DNA from 2 places in the Microbulbifer regidiadema genome. Region 1 is predicted to be linked to the other one. Evidence: predicted binding sites of a transcription regulator. Region 1 holds the regulator's gene; the other holds the start of a gene.
What was found. The regulator LexA, encoded in region 1, represses DNA repair genes until DNA is damaged. The targets are predictions, from matches to a motif close to ACTGTNTNTANANACAGT.
Positions count from the first base shown of each region.

Region 2: a site for LexA is predicted at 2,769-2,786, ahead of ACJJIK_RS00965 (ATP-dependent helicase). Genes of this name have one in related genera too.

Region 1 covers NZ_CP174297.1:413,617-421,017, forward strand. Annotated here, with positions in the region: gene ACJJIK_RS01735 (hypothetical protein) at 1-18, shown strand, start outside; gene topA (type I DNA topoisomerase) at 226-2,913, shown strand; gene ACJJIK_RS01745 (DUF6586 family protein) at 2,917-3,408, shown strand; gene ACJJIK_RS01750 (hypothetical protein) at 3,666-3,920, shown strand; gene lexA (transcriptional repressor LexA) at 4,013-4,618, opposite strand; gene ACJJIK_RS01760 (LOG family protein) at 4,781-5,419, shown strand; gene ACJJIK_RS01765 (TetR/AcrR family transcriptional regulator) at 5,718-6,350, shown strand; gene nagZ (beta-N-acetylhexosaminidase) at 6,381-7,397, shown strand.
Region 2 covers NZ_CP174297.1:224,042-231,442, forward strand. Annotated here, with positions in the region: gene ACJJIK_RS00960 (DUF1993 family protein) at 1-412, opposite strand, end outside; gene ACJJIK_RS00965 (ATP-dependent helicase) at 529-2,751, opposite strand; gene ACJJIK_RS00970 (DUF6691 family protein) at 2,886-3,317, opposite strand; gene ACJJIK_RS00975 (YeeE/YedE family protein) at 3,317-3,754, opposite strand; gene ACJJIK_RS00980 (metalloregulator ArsR/SmtB family transcription factor) at 3,759-4,073, opposite strand; gene ACJJIK_RS00985 (MBL fold metallo-hydrolase) at 4,166-5,044, shown strand; gene ACJJIK_RS00990 (TIGR01244 family sulfur transferase) at 5,101-5,514, shown strand; gene ACJJIK_RS00995 (SulP family inorganic anion transporter) at 5,656-7,368, shown strand.

The DNA of each region.
Region 1 (7,401 bases):
ACTGAGGGGCCGCTCTGAGCGGCGGGAAAGCGGTATAAAAGAGCGTCTACGGGGTCGCATTTTAGCGGACTGGCCGGTGCCAATTTTGGTGACTGAGAGCGGAAAATTGTCAGCTTTGCTTGACCGCGCTTGATGTGAGGCTTATATATTCGCGCAGCACAAGCCCGATAAGAGGGCTTACAAGACTTGCAATAGCAGTAAATTTTCATTTGAAATCAAAGGCTTATGGGTAAATCACTGGTCATCGTCGAATCACCGGCCAAAGCGAAAACCATCAATAAATATCTCGGCAAGGACTTTGTTGTGAAGTCCAGTGTCGGCCATATTCGCGATTTGCCCACGGGTGGGGGCAATAAACAACCGGTTGACGCAAAGGAGCGCGCGCGTCGTGCGGCGGAAACACGCAAGCTTTCCCCCGAGGCGAAAGAGGCTTACAAGCGCAAGAAAAATCGCGAGCAGCTGATCAAGCGTATGGGGATAGACCCGGATCAGGAGTGGCAGGCCCACTACGAGATACTGCCGGGCAAAGAGAAAGTGGTGAGCGAATTGCAGCGGCTCGCCGAAGGCGCCGATCACATCTATCTCGCAACGGACTTGGACCGCGAGGGAGAGGCGATTGCCTGGCATTTGCGCGAGGCGATTGGCGGCGATAACGACCGCTACCGCCGGGTTGTGTTTAACGAAATCACCAAATCGGCGATTCAGGAGGCTTTTAAAGATCCCGGCCGTCTGAATATTAACCGCGTCAACGCCCAGCAGGCGCGCCGCTTCCTCGATCGGATTGTCGGCTATATGGTATCCCCACTCCTGTGGGAGAAAGTGGCCAGGGGCTTGTCTGCGGGGCGTGTGCAATCCGTTGCGGTTCGCCTGGTGGTGGAGCGGGAGCGGGAAATCCGCGCGTTTATTCCCGAAGAGTACTGGACCCTGTTTGCCGACACCGCAACGACAAAGGCGGCCAAGTTGCGCCTCGAGGTGAAAAAGCAGGCCGGTGAGGCTTTCCGCCCCACCAACGAAGAGCTGGCGATGAATGCTGCCAAGCAGCTGCAGTCCAGTGAGTTTGTCGTTTCAGCCCGCGACGACAAACCCACCAGTTCCAAGCCCGGCGCGCCATTTATTACTTCCACCTTGCAGCAGGCGGCCAGTAACCGTCTCGGCTTCAGCGTGAAGAAGACCATGACCCTGGCCCAGCGTTTGTATGAAGCCGGTCATATCACCTATATGCGTACTGACTCCACCAACCTCAGTAAAGAGGCAGTGGAATCTGCGCGGGATTATATTGGCGAGAATTACGGCGATAAATATCTGCCGCAAAGCCCTAACAGCTACAGCAGCAAAGAGGGCGCTCAAGAAGCGCACGAAGCGATTCGCCCATCCGATGTGCGTATCGCCCCGAATATGCTCTCCGGTGTCGAGCGGGACGCGGAGAGGCTGTACAACCTGATTTGGCAGCAGTTCGTGGCCTGCCAGATGACCCCAGCCCAGTTCACCTCCTCTTCAATTGTGGTCAGTGCCGGTGACTTTGAGTTGCGCGCACGGGGCCGGGTGATTCGATTTGACGGTTTCCTCAAAGTCGCTCCAGCGAGCGGCAAAAAGGATGAGGATCTACTGCTTCCGGATGTGAAGGTCGGGGATAAACTGTCCCTTCAGCAGCTGGACCCCAAACAGCACTTTACCAAGCCGCCGGCGCGCTTTAGCGAAGCGGCCCTGGTTAAAGAGCTGGAGAAGCGCGGCATCGGCCGCCCCTCCACCTACGCCTCCATTATTTCCACGATCCAGGATCGCGGTTATGTGCGTTTGGAGAACCGCCGTTTTTACGCCGAGAAAATGGGGGATATTGTCACCGACCGCCTCAGCGAAAGCTTTAAGAACCTGATGGATTACGGCTTTACTGCAAACCTGGAGGAATCTCTGGACGCAGTTGCCGATGGCGATAAGGGCTGGAAGCAACTGCTCGATGAGTTTTATCAGGACTTTTCCGGGCGTCTGGAAAAAGCCCAGTCTGCCGATGCGGGCATGCGCCGCAACACGCCGACCGATACCGATATCGAGTGCGGCAAGTGTGGCCGCCATATGCAGATTCGCACCGGTTCCACCGGGGTGTTCCTCGGCTGCTCCGGTTACGCACTGCCGCCCAAAGAGCGCTGTACCAATACCATGAACCTGGTATCGGGGGACGAAGCGGTCGATGCGGACAAGGACGAGGAAGCGGAATCCAGGCTGCTGCGCGAGAAGCGCCGCTGTGGCAAGTGCGGTACTGCCATGGATAGCTACTTGTTGGACGAGCAGCGCAAATTACATATTTGCGGCAATAACCCGGATTGCAGCGGCTACGAGATAGAGCAGGGCACCTTTAAAATTAAAGGGTACGATGGTCCGATTATCGAGTGTGATAAATGTGGCAGTGATATGCAGTTAAAGTCGGGCCGCTTTGGCAAGTACTTTGGCTGTACCAATGAGAGCTGTAAGAACACTCGCAAGCTGTTAAAAAATGGACAGCCGGCACCACCGAAAATGGACCCGGTTCCCATGCCGGAGCTGGCCTGTATCAAAGTGGAGGATCACTACATCCTGCGCGATGGTGCCTCGGGTCTGTTCCTGGCTGCCAGTCAGTTCCCCAAAAACCGCGAGACCCGGGCTCCGCTGGTCAAAGAGTTGCTGCCCCACCAGAGCGAAATCGATCCAAAATACAGCTTCCTATTTTCTGCGCCGACGCAGGACGATAGTGGCCGGGATACGGTGGTTCGATTCAGTCGTAAAACTCAGGAGCAATACGTTCAATCTGAGGAGGAAGGCAAGGCGACCGGTTGGCGTGCTTTTTACCGCGATGGCAGTTGGAAAGTAGAGGCCTCGACCAAGAGCACGGCTGCCAAGCGCAAGAAGCCTGCGACTAAAAAAGCAGCGGCAAAGAAGTAGGCCATGAGTAACCCCTACACCATCCATGTGACTTCGGCTCTGCGCAAGGGCCAGTTGCTGTTGCAGCAGCCGTGGGATATTCCCCTCCAGCGCGATGCGCTGGAGGAAGCGGCATTGATGCAGTTGTGCAAGGCCTACCGGGCCTTTCTCGCAGAGCAGGCCAGCCAGCTTCAGCTGGGGTTTGAGCCGGCTTCCCCGCAGTTGATTATCGATGCGCTGGGTGTCCAGGGGCGGGCCAGTGCTGAGGTCAATGAACTGGCAGGCCTGGTGGGCGATCCGCAAAGCTGGCTGTCCCATATGCTGCACGCCTGGCAGGAGCAGCAGAAAATATCTGCGGCTGCCGAGGAAAAGTCACAGCCGGTCAATTTAATACCGCTACACAATGAAGTCGCCGCGCCAGAATTTGCCCCCCTGTGCAAAGAGTCGCTGCTCGACTGGCATCGCTGCCTGAGCGAGCTGGTGGTGAGGCAGCGGGCCCATCTGGACGAGTGTTAAGTCATCTCCGAAGCCCCTGGGCAATTCACTGATCTTTTTGCGGGCCTTTAAGGCCCGTATTCTTCACTGCTTTCAGGTCGGCCCCTGTTTTTGTCGCAGGGGTTCGACACTGCTGCGCAGTTGTCTAAGTCCCAGCTTAAAAATGGGCCAGAGTATAAATTAATTGAGAACATCTCGGACTTGAGCGGGGCGAATGAAACTTCCCGCAAGCCTGTGGTACACTGGGCGCAAACTACTGTGCCGTGAAGGAAAAGCGAATGTCCTCCGAAACTTTTGAGATTATCGAGTTGGCTAATGGCGATGTAGCCTTGCGTCGTGCTGGCCACAAGGAGGACCCTTTGGTGAGCATCTCTTTTTCAGCAGAGAGCCTTCAGTTTTTGCAAAAGCACAAGGTTGCTGTAGCTCGGGCTATGCTGGAAGCGGGTATTGAAGCTGTGCAAAATCTGGACGATCTAGAGGTGGGCTACTTCGAGGAAGAAGAGTTGATGCCGGTAAATCACACCGTTCACTAATAGTAATGCCTGATAGCAGCATTGCATTAATGTCAGTGCTATTGGTTAAATCAGCAGCGGCCAGTGGCCGCTGTTGTTGTTTTTAGAGCGCCTTAAGGTGCTTGGCGAATCACACCGACAGCCAGCCCCTCAATCACAAAGTTCTTATCTCTCATATCGACCTGAATTAACTCAAAGTCATCATTTTCAGGAAGCAGCTGAACCGTTGCCTGATTACCCTTGCGGCGAAAACGCTTCACAGTAACCTCATCATCAATTCGGGCAACCACGATCTGTCCGTTGCGCACCTGTTCCGTTTTTTGTACGGCGAGTAAATCCCCATCGAGAATCCCGGCGTCGCGCATACTCATGCCGTGCACCCGCAGCAGGTAATCGGCCGGTGGGTGGAAAAAGCTGGCAGGCATGTCGCAGTAGTCCTCAATATGCTCAGCGGCGAGGACCGGGTGACCTGCGGCAACCCGTCCCACAATGGGTAGACCGGATTGATGGTCGGGGATACGTATTCCACGGGAGGCACCGGCAACCATCTCAATGGCGCCTTTTCTAGCGAGAGCTTTCAGGTGTTCCTCAGCGGCATTAGGTGAGCGAAAGCCTAGTTCCTGGGCGATTTCTGCCCGTGTTGGCGGGTAGCCTGTTTCATCCAGGTAGGCTTTGATCAGGTCGAGAACCTGAGTCTGACGAGCGGTGAGATTGGTCATAGTTTTACCTAGTTTTCTGTATTTATATACAGTTGCTGGAATTATATACAGATTTAATGTTCGCGCAATCCTCAGCTTTTAGTCTTTGTGAACTGCTACATTGAGAGAGAAAGTAAGGAAAGCAGAAAACGTTGAAAGAGCTGACAATAAGGGGGAAACGTAATGTTGGACGCAAAGATGCCGGAAGCTTGGAGGGTGCTTCGTATTCAGTCTGAGTTGGTCGATGGAATAGAGCGATTGATTGCGTTGGGCGGGGCTGTAACTGTGTTTGGAGGGGCGAGGTTTACAGAGGATAGTCCTGAGTACCAGCAGGGCGTGAAGTTGGGAGAGCTTCTCGCTGCGGAGGGAATACCGGTGATTACCGGCGGCGGGCCGGGTTTGATGGAGGCCTGTAACCGGGGTGCCTTTGCCCAGCCGGGCGCGTCGATTGGCTTAAATATAGAGCTGCCCTTTGAGCAGGCGGCGAATCCCTATCAAGATATCAGTTTGAATTTCCGCTACTTTTTTGTGCGCAAGTTTATATTTGTAAAGCACGCGCTCGGATTTGTCGGGCTCCCCGGCGGGTACGGCACGCTGGATGAGCTGTTTGAAGCACTCACCCTGGTACAAACCCAGAAAGTGCGGCGCTTCCCGATTGTATTGGTGGGTAAGCGCTACTGGAGTGGGCTCTACGACTGGCTGGTAGATACCGTTTTAGAGCGCAACTGCATCGATGCCGGTGATCTCGACCTCTTCCATCTTGTCGATAGTGTGGAGGAGGCTGCGGCTCTAATTATGAAATATATGCATGTGAAAGCATAAGCTCGCAAATAAACCGAACTAAAGCGGGGCTCTGAATTACTCCCGAACAACTCTGCGATCCTTCAACGGGTCGCTTTTCTTTTGCGGTATCCCCCAGCCTGCGATCTCTAAAGCACTAAAAAACACCCCCGCTCAAACTTTTACCTGGACTGCTCTCACACTTTAGCGCTAAGGGGGTCTGGGGGCGTTCGGCACTTTGACTGAGGCTGCGGGGCGCCTATCCAGTGGGCTCTGCGGCAGTGAGAATGTGCTACTCTGGCGGCGATTAAACGTATGTTTTAAATGGTGTTTGAGACTTATGAGTCAGACAGATACGGTCAGCCGGATACTCGATGCAGCGGAAGTGCTGTTTGCTGAACGAGGTTTTACTGAAACCTCTTTGAGAACGATCACGAGCACGGCGGGAGTGAATCTGGCCGCAGTTAACTATCATTTTGGCTCCAAAAAGGAATTGATACAGGCGGTATTCGAACGTTTCCTAACACCTTTCACCGATGCGCTGGAGGAAGAGCTGGATCGCCGTGTTGCCGAGGGGCAGTCCCTGGGGGTGGAGGAGCTGATCGAGTGCCTGTACCGGGTTGGCCTGGGAAGCCTGGGCTTGGAGGGGAAAGATCCGCAGCGGTTTATGCGCCTGCTGGGGTTGGCCTATACCCAGTTCCAGGGGCATCTGCGCCGATTTATCGTATCCCGATATGGGGATAGCTACCGCCGTTTTGCCGGCCTGTTGGCGGAAGCGCTGCCGGGGCTGGATCCGGAAACCTTCTACTGGCGCCTTTACTTTATGTTGGGCGCAACCATTTTTACACTGTCGAGCCACGATGCGATTGAGGCGATCCTGCGGGAAGACTTCGGTGCCGATAGTACGCTTTCCCAGACTCTTGAACGCCTGGTGCCTGCGGCTTCAGCCATGCTGAAGGTGGACAATCCGTGAGTGCGCTGCCAAAGCGATAAGGAATGTAATATGTCACTATCACTCGGACCGCTAATGGTGGATATCGAGGGACTCGAACTCAGCGAGGAAGATTGCGAGCTGCTCAGACACCCCATGGTGGGTGGGCTTATCTTTTTTGCCCGCAACTACCGGGACCGCCAGCAGCTTACCCAGCTGGTGAGATCGATCCGCGCGGTGCGCCCGGAAATCCTATTGGCAGTGGACCAGGAAGGGGGGCGGGTGCAGCGGTTTCGCGATGATTTTACCCGCATACCCTCCATGCAGGCCCTCGGCGCTGCGGCCAGTGGCCAGCAGCTGCAAGATGTGGGCTGGCTGTTGGCGGCGGAGTTGCTTGCTGTGGGCGTGGACTTCAGCTTTGCGCCGGTATTGGATGCGGACGACAGCCACAGTCGGGTAATTGGCGACCGCAGCTTCTGTCCCAACCCGGCCCGATTAACCGCACTGGCGCGCCCATTTATTCAGGGAATGCATGAGGCGGGCATGGCGACGACCGGAAAACACTTTCCGGGTCATGGTCATGTACTCGAGGACAGTCATGTAGAGCTGCCTGAGGACAAGCGCTCCCTGGAACAGGTTATGGCAACAGATGCGCTGCCCTTTATCGATTGCATTGCCACCCAAGAATTAAGCGCCGTGATGCCGGCTCATATTCGCTTTGTGAATATAGATAGCCAGCCGGTGGGTTTCTCGCGCTATTGGTTGCAGGATGTATTGCGGGGGCAGCTGGGCTTTACCGGGGTGATTTTCAGCGACGACTTGTCGATGGAGGGAGCCGGGGCTGCGGGTGGTTACGGTGACCGGATTCTTGCCGCCCTGCATGCGGGCTGTGACATGGGAATCGTCTGTAACAATCGGGTGGGTGCCTTTGAGGCCCTGGCAGCCCTGGAAACCTTTGTGCCCAAGCCGGAATCGAGCCACCGCCTGTCGGCTATGAGAGGCAGGCCCGTGATATCGTCCTGGGCAGATCTTGAAAAGAGTGCGCGTTGGCATAGAACCAGAGACTGGTTAGCTTCGATAATGCGCTGAGAAA
Region 2 (7,401 bases), 190 kb from region 1:
GTGCAATGGCATAAACCATACTTATGTGAAATAGCAAATTCGGCAGTATATATTGATGGATATATTGCGGCTGAGGAAGCGTTACCACGCTAAAGCCCGCTTTGTCCGCAATTGTTTTACTGTCATCTAGCTGTGTCACTTCGGGTAGGGTGTTCAGGTGATTGAGTGTTTTTTGAATGGTTTGAAGGATATCCTCTTTTTGAATCCCGCCTGTTTCAAAAGTGACCGTTGTTCTGTCAACCAGTGGGCAGTACCCGCGAAGGGCAAAATTGGTCGCAATTTTTGCGTTTTCCCCTAGGCAAAACATGTCCTGGGTCAGTTGTTTACTAAATAATTCCTGTGGGATTTTTTGGCTGATGAAAAATAGTTGGGAAAGAGGGTTTTTGATAAGCTGTTTGATAGATACTTGCATCAGAATAAGTCAGCAAAAATGTGAAGTTGGGGGATGGCGGTAATTGATAATACTTTGACCGCCATAGGCTTTATTTGTCCGAAATCAACAGTAACGGTAAAAATTTCACCGGGCCATCACTGCATCAGATACTGTGACAGGGTTTCCCAATCAAATCGACGAGCCTTGCCATCGCTAAATAAGATCTCTATGCGCTTATCCTCCCAGCCCAAAACCCTGCCATAGCCGAGTTTTTGGTGGCGCAGGCTTTCACCGGGTTCGGGTTTTCGTATTGGTGCGCGGGGTGCGCTGATATTGGGGTTGTAATCGCAGGCCTCTAAATAGTGGAGTGCCTGGCGTGATACTGGTACATCGGTATCGATTTTGTCTGGACGATCCCGCAGAGCATCTGCCATTAACTTACTTAGCGGGAGTTGCATTTCATTGATAAACAGAGAGGGCTGCGAAGCCTCGGGATCCTTTTTATCGGTATTTTCCGTGGGGGCCAATAAGAACAGCTTTGATTTTGCCCGGGTCATAGCGACATACATCAGGCGGCGCTCGCTTTCCAGGGAGGCGGGTGTAGAGAAGTCTCGCTGGGGTTGGTAGGGCATATTGTGCTGGGTGAGGCTCGGGATAATAACTTGCCCCCACTCCAGCCCCTTGGCCTGGTGCATCGTGGTTATTTGAATACCATCGACACGGGATTGCTCGCCCTCTCGATGTTGCCGCTGTAGTTCCTGCAGGTGTGCCAGGGCTTCTGCGGGGGATTGCTTCAGTGTGTCCAGATACTTGCAGAAGGCGATGATCGTCTGCTGTCTTTCCTCCCCCTGTTGACGAGTGAAGGCGTCATCAGCGATCCCACTGAGAAGCTCCAATTCGCCGATATGGCGGCGCAACAGTTCTCCAGCATGGCCCCGCCAGCTCTCAATCTGGGTGAGCAGGTCTGCCCGCTGGCGCAGGCGTTTGGCTTGGGGTTTGCTCAAGCCTTCTGGCAGCAGGGTAATTAACTGTTTGCCCCAGTCTTTATCCAGAGTGGCCAGGGTGGAACAAACGGGCTCCAAAACTTTGCGTGGAATGCGGACATGGGGGGCGGTCAGCCATTCATAAAGTCCTTGCTGGCGGCGTTTGGCCGAAAGTTCGGTAAAGCGGCCGGAGGCAATATTCAGACTCCAAAACAGTGGCCGCAACTCACGACGGGACAGTACGGTATTGCGGCTGGCGGATCGGTAGGGGATATTGTTGGCCAGTAGCGCCAGCTCAATAGGTGCTGCGATCGACCACAGTCGTACCAATACGGCAACGTCCCTGAGAGCCTGCCCCTGTTTTTGGTATCTGCGTAGGTGTTCTACCAGCCAGCGACCCTCTTTATCGGTTGTCACCTGCTCTATCTCTGTTTGTTGTTCCTCACTGGCGGATATGCAGAATATATCGGCGCGATCGCGATTGTTCTCAATAAAATGGTTGGCGGCTAGAGATAGCTGGTGGCCGTAACGAAAGGTGCGGCTCAGGTGGTAAATATTTGAGGGGGGGAAGTCCCTATCAAAAAGATTGAGTAGGAAATCCGGCTTGGAGCCGCGCCATTCATAAATCGTTTGGTCTGGATCACCGATAGCGATGACGTTGCCGGACTCCCCATTGAGAGCTCGCAGTAAAAAGTGTTGTATCTCATTGATATCCTGGTATTCGTCTACCAGGATATCTTCATAATAACCGCCGTACTGCTCGGCCATTTGCTCATCGGTGCTGAGCAGCATGGCGGGATCGTAAATCAGGTCGGCATAGGTCACGGCACTTTGGCTGCGGCGCCACGCTTCGAAAGTGCGAAATACCTGTAGAAAATACATAAACTCGTCGCCGAGTTTTAGCTCCTGAAATGCGCTTAGCTCCCCGGATAAAATGGTTTTGGCATAGTCGATAAAAAATTCTGCGGCTTCAATTTCAGACTGCTTGCGCGCGCGAATCTCCTCTAATTCGTGGGTAGGGGCACACTCTTCAATCGCTTTCCATATCTGTAATTGAATAGTGGCTTGTGGCAGGGGGGAGAGATTGGCGGCAGTAAGATGATTGTTGGCAATCATGCGTTGGTATAGGCGATACCCGACACTGTGGAAGGTGTGTACTGCCGGTATAGGGCCCTCGGCCAAGCCTTTCATGCGCCGATCAAAGTCCTCGCGCGCGCTGCGGTTGTACATCAATACCAGTAGTCGCTCGGGGGGGATGCCTGCATCCAGGCGATTCTTTATATAGTGCAGTAGGGCGGTGGTTTTGCCGGAGCCGGCAACGGCAATGATTTTAGCGTGACCGCCGCTGTGGTCTGCGATTGCCTGTTGCTCTGATGTGAGATTGTTGCCGCCCATCGCATTTTCACCCAAATACTGGATATTTTGCCAGTGTTTGGTGCCGCCTTACAAGTAGCGCCGCCTTTGGCCGGGGGATTCCAGGGGTAATCGGGGGCAGCAAAAGGGGGCTTGCCGATCAGCCCCGGGCTTACTTATTTCGCTGCTGTGGTGCGCTTGCTACCAAAGAGTTGGAATATGCTCATGCCTGTGAGCATAGCGAGAACAAATATCAAGGCTTTTGGCTGCCCGGCCCCGGCAGCGACAAGGGCCGGTCCCGGGCAGAGGCCGACCAATCCCCAGCCTGCGCCAAACAGAAGGCTGCCCAGCGCTAGGCGGCGATCGATCCGGCTTTTTGTGGGTAGATGGAGGGGCTGATTCCAGATAGATTTTCCACGCCTTGTGACCAAGTGGAACAGGGGTAGCCCCACAGCAATAGCGCTAAACATCACCAGTCCCAGAGATGGATCCCAGGCGCCAACAAGATCGAGGAAGCCCAGTACTTTTTCCGGGTTGGTCATGCCGGAGAGTAGTAGTCCCAGGCCAAAAATCAGTCCCGCGCAGAGTGCGCTGATATTGGTTTTCATCAGAATTGCCCCACCAGCAGGTGCCTTATTAGAAAAACGGTGGTGAAGCCCGCAGTCATAAATATTAGGGTGGCGGTTAGTGAGCGAATAGAGCGTCGGGATAGGCCGCAAACGCCGTGGCCGCTGGTGCAACCGGATGCCATTTGAGTACCCAGGCCCACGAGTAAACCGGCTGTAATTAAGCTGGGGTAATCTGCCTTAATATCAATGGTGGGCATTGCCGCAAAAACCTTCCAGGCAAAAGGGCTCATCAATAACCCGCCAATAAAGGCTAAGTGCCATAGGGTGTCTCGGCGGTGGTTAAGCAGGTTGCCAATAATGCCGGAAATACCTGCGATGCGACCATTAAAGGCGAGTAAAGTAGCACTGGCGAGGCCGATCAGTAGCCCCCCTGCGAGTGCGGAGCCTGGAGTGAAGGCGGCCCAATCGATAGTCATAGGGCTACTCCGCGCAGTAGAGTTGGTAGAGAGTTTGCAGCAGGGTCAGCACGCGCGGGTCTGCAACCCGGTAGTAGACGTTTTTTCCCTCTCGGCGTGTTTCGACCAAGCCCTCGCGGCGGAGGACCCCCAGCTGCTGGGACAGGCTTGGTTGGTGGATGCCCAGGCGCTCTTCCAGCTCGCCGACATTGAGTTCTTCCTGGCTAAGCTGACACAGCAGTAACAGGCGGTCCCGGTTGGCCAGGGAGCGCAGCATCATAGCCGCCTGGTTGGCGGAATCGCGCATTTTTGTAAGGTCGAGATGTTCAGTATCAGACATAGGGACTAAAACAGTTTACATAGTTACAATATATTGTTTTATATATTATCAGATTGTATATTGTTAGTGTAGCGAATACTGGAGGGCTGAAGATGCCTCAACAACAACACCCTGCGCAGGTGCAGCCATTCCTAGACCGGGAAACGGAGACCTGGAGCTATGTGGTGTACGACAGGGAAGGGGGTTCCGCCGCTGTAGTGGACTCTGTGCTCAATTTTGATGTGGCTTCCGGCCGTACCTGTAGCCGAAGTGCCGAAGAGCTGGTGTCTTTTATCCGGGATAAAGGCTTGACCCTGGAGTGGATACTGGAGACCCACGCCCATGCCGATCATTTGTCGGCCGCGCCATTTTTGCGGCAGAAGCTGGGGGGGCGAATAGGGATTGGCGAGCAGATTTGTCAGGTGCAGCAAATTTTCCGCGATGTATTCAATCTTGAGCGGGAGTTTCTGGCTGATGGCAGTCAGTTTGATCACCTCTTTAAGGACGGTGAGACTTTCCAGGTGGGGCAGCTGACAGCGAAAGTTATTTACAGTCCCGGTCACACCCCCGCAGATATGGCCTGGTTAATCGGCGACGCCCTGTTTGTTGGCGATACCCTATTTATGCCGGATGTTGGTAGTGCGCGCTGTGATTTTCCCGGGGGCGATGCGTCGGAGTTGTATCGCTCGGTGCGCAAAATCTTGTCCCTGCCGGATCAAACCCGCATGTTTATGTGCCACGACTACCCGCCTAAGGGCAAGCGGGACTACCAGTGCGAGACCAGTGTTGGTGAGCAGCGCAGAGAAAATATTCACCTGCGCGATGGTGTGGCCGAGGAGGATTTTGTCGCAGTGCGGCGCAAGCGTGATTCCACTCTATCTGTGCCAAGGCTGATTGTACCTTCGGTACAGGTCAATATCCGGGCTGGGCAGATGCCTCCGGCAGAGTCCAACGGCACAGTTTACCTAAAGGTGCCACTTAACCTGCTCTAAACGAACTTATTGATCCGTGTGATTCGCTCTATTGAATGTATAAAATTGAGGTGATAATGAATATTAAAGTGTTAGATGATCAAGTGAGTGTCTCTGAGCATATTACCTGTGAAACCATGGCGCCTTTGGCTCAGAGTGGGGTTCAAGTCGTGGTATGCAATTGCCCTGAAGGTGAGAGTGAAGCTCACCCCTCTTACACTGAAATGGAGCAGGCGGCGCTAGCGGTGGGGATAAAATTTGTGGCTATCCCTTTTGCCCGTGGGCGTATGCTGCAAAATCACTGTGAGGCGTTTCGCGATGTTTTACAAAGTGGAGAGAAAGTACACGCTTTCTGCCGAACGGGTAATCGCTCCAGTCAGGTTTGGGCCGGAGCTAAACTCCTGATGGGCGCGGATAAAAAGCAGCTGTACACCCAGGCTCAGCAGGCGGGTTTTGATATTAGTGCGGCACTGGTCACAATCGAACCTTAACTGCAAATATTTATCGGCAATCAATACTGTTTGCTGATAAATAACGATTCTCTATGGCGGCACAATGGAGCGCCGCCACTTATCTCCCTGGGTCCTGCGTATAAGGAGGGCTGTGGATAGTAAAAGCGCGGGCAGTAAATAATGGCTGAGCAGCAGTATTCCAGATGGTTTCCCATTCTTAATATTTTTCATGGTTATAATCGTGAAATTCTGCTTCGGGACTTGTTAGCCGCAGCAATCGTTACCGTATTATTGATCCCGCAATCCCTCGCTTACGCTATTCTTGCCGGTCTGCCCGCTGAGGTGGGGCTGTATGCCAGTATATTGCCCCTTATCGTTTACGGTATTTTTGGGACTAGTCGTACCCTATCGGTAGGGCCGGTTGCTGTGGTTTCCTTAATGAGTGCCACTGCATTAGCGGAGGTTACAGCATCGGGTGCGGTTGACTACCTGAGTGCTGCTACTGCCCTTGCACTCCTATCTGGAGCCATTCTTGCCGTGCTGGGTGCTTTGCGCCTGGGGATGCTCGCTAATTTTCTCTCTCACCCAGTAATATCGGGCTTTATCACCGCTTCCGCCTTGCTGATCGCACTGAGTCAGTTGCGCCACTTGCTGGGTATACCTGCCAGTGGCGATACCGCGCCTGAATTGATCGCCTCCCTATGGGGAAACCTCAATACGGTTAATAATCTAGCGCTTATAACCGGTCTGGGGGTGGTACTATTTCTCTATTGGGCACGAGCCTATGGGGCAGGGCTACTTCAAGCTATGGGTTTATCGTCGAGTACCGCCGAACTCCTATCCAGAGCCGCTCCAGCAATGGGGGTGCTGGCAACGATGGGGTTGTCTTTTGGGTTGGGCTATGAGGCGCGACAAGTCGCATTGGTTGGTTTTATTCCCTCAGGTTTACCTGTACTTAATCTGCCCAAGATATCACTGCCACTCCTTGAGGCCTTGCTGGTACCGGCACTAATGATTGCCATTATTGGTTATGTGGAATCTGTATCCGTTGCTAAAACCCTGGCCGCTAAGCGCAGGCAGAGGATTGATAGCAACCAGGAATTGATCGCTCTGGGTATGGCCAATATGGGCGCTGGCTTCTCAGGTGGGTTCCCTGTGAGTGGGGGATTCTCCCGCTCAGTGGTGAATGATGCAGCGGGTGCGCAAACACAGTTAGCCAGTATTTTTACCGCAGTGGGTATTGCCCTGGCTGCACTCTTCTTAACGCCGTTTCTATACTACCTTCCCAAAACGACTCTGGCCGCCACTATTATTGTGGCCGTTCTATCGCTGGTTGATTTTTCCATTCTGGGTAAGACTTGGCATTTTGCCAAGGCAGACTTTCTCGCAGTAACTCTGACGATCGCCGTCACGTTGTTGCTTGGTGTAGAGCCGGGAGTTGCCTGTGGAGTAGGTGTTTCACTACTGTTATTTATCTATCGGGCCTCAAAGCCCCACATTGCAGAAGTGGGATTGGTAGAGGGAACAGAGCATTTTCGCAATATCCACCGGCATAAAGTAAAAACCATTCCTGAGATTCTTACTTTTCGTGTAGATGGCCGTTTAATTTTCTCGAATATTGGGGTTTTAGAGGAGCGCATTTATATAGATCTGGCCCGCAATCCGAAAGTGAAGCATGTGATATTGATGTGCAGCGCAGTAAATGAAATAGATTGGAGTGCCCTGGAGGTGCTGGAATCTATTGATCGCGCCCTGGTGGAGAGGGGAATTCAACTGCACCTATCGGAAGTGAAAGGGCCGGTGATGGACTGCTTGAAGAAGAGTAATTTTCTACAGCGGTTATCTGGCGATGTATTTTTAAGTCAGTATCAGGCATTTGCACGGCTGGGTTAGGGGGGGCGGGTATTGCCGTCAGGAAGTGACAGC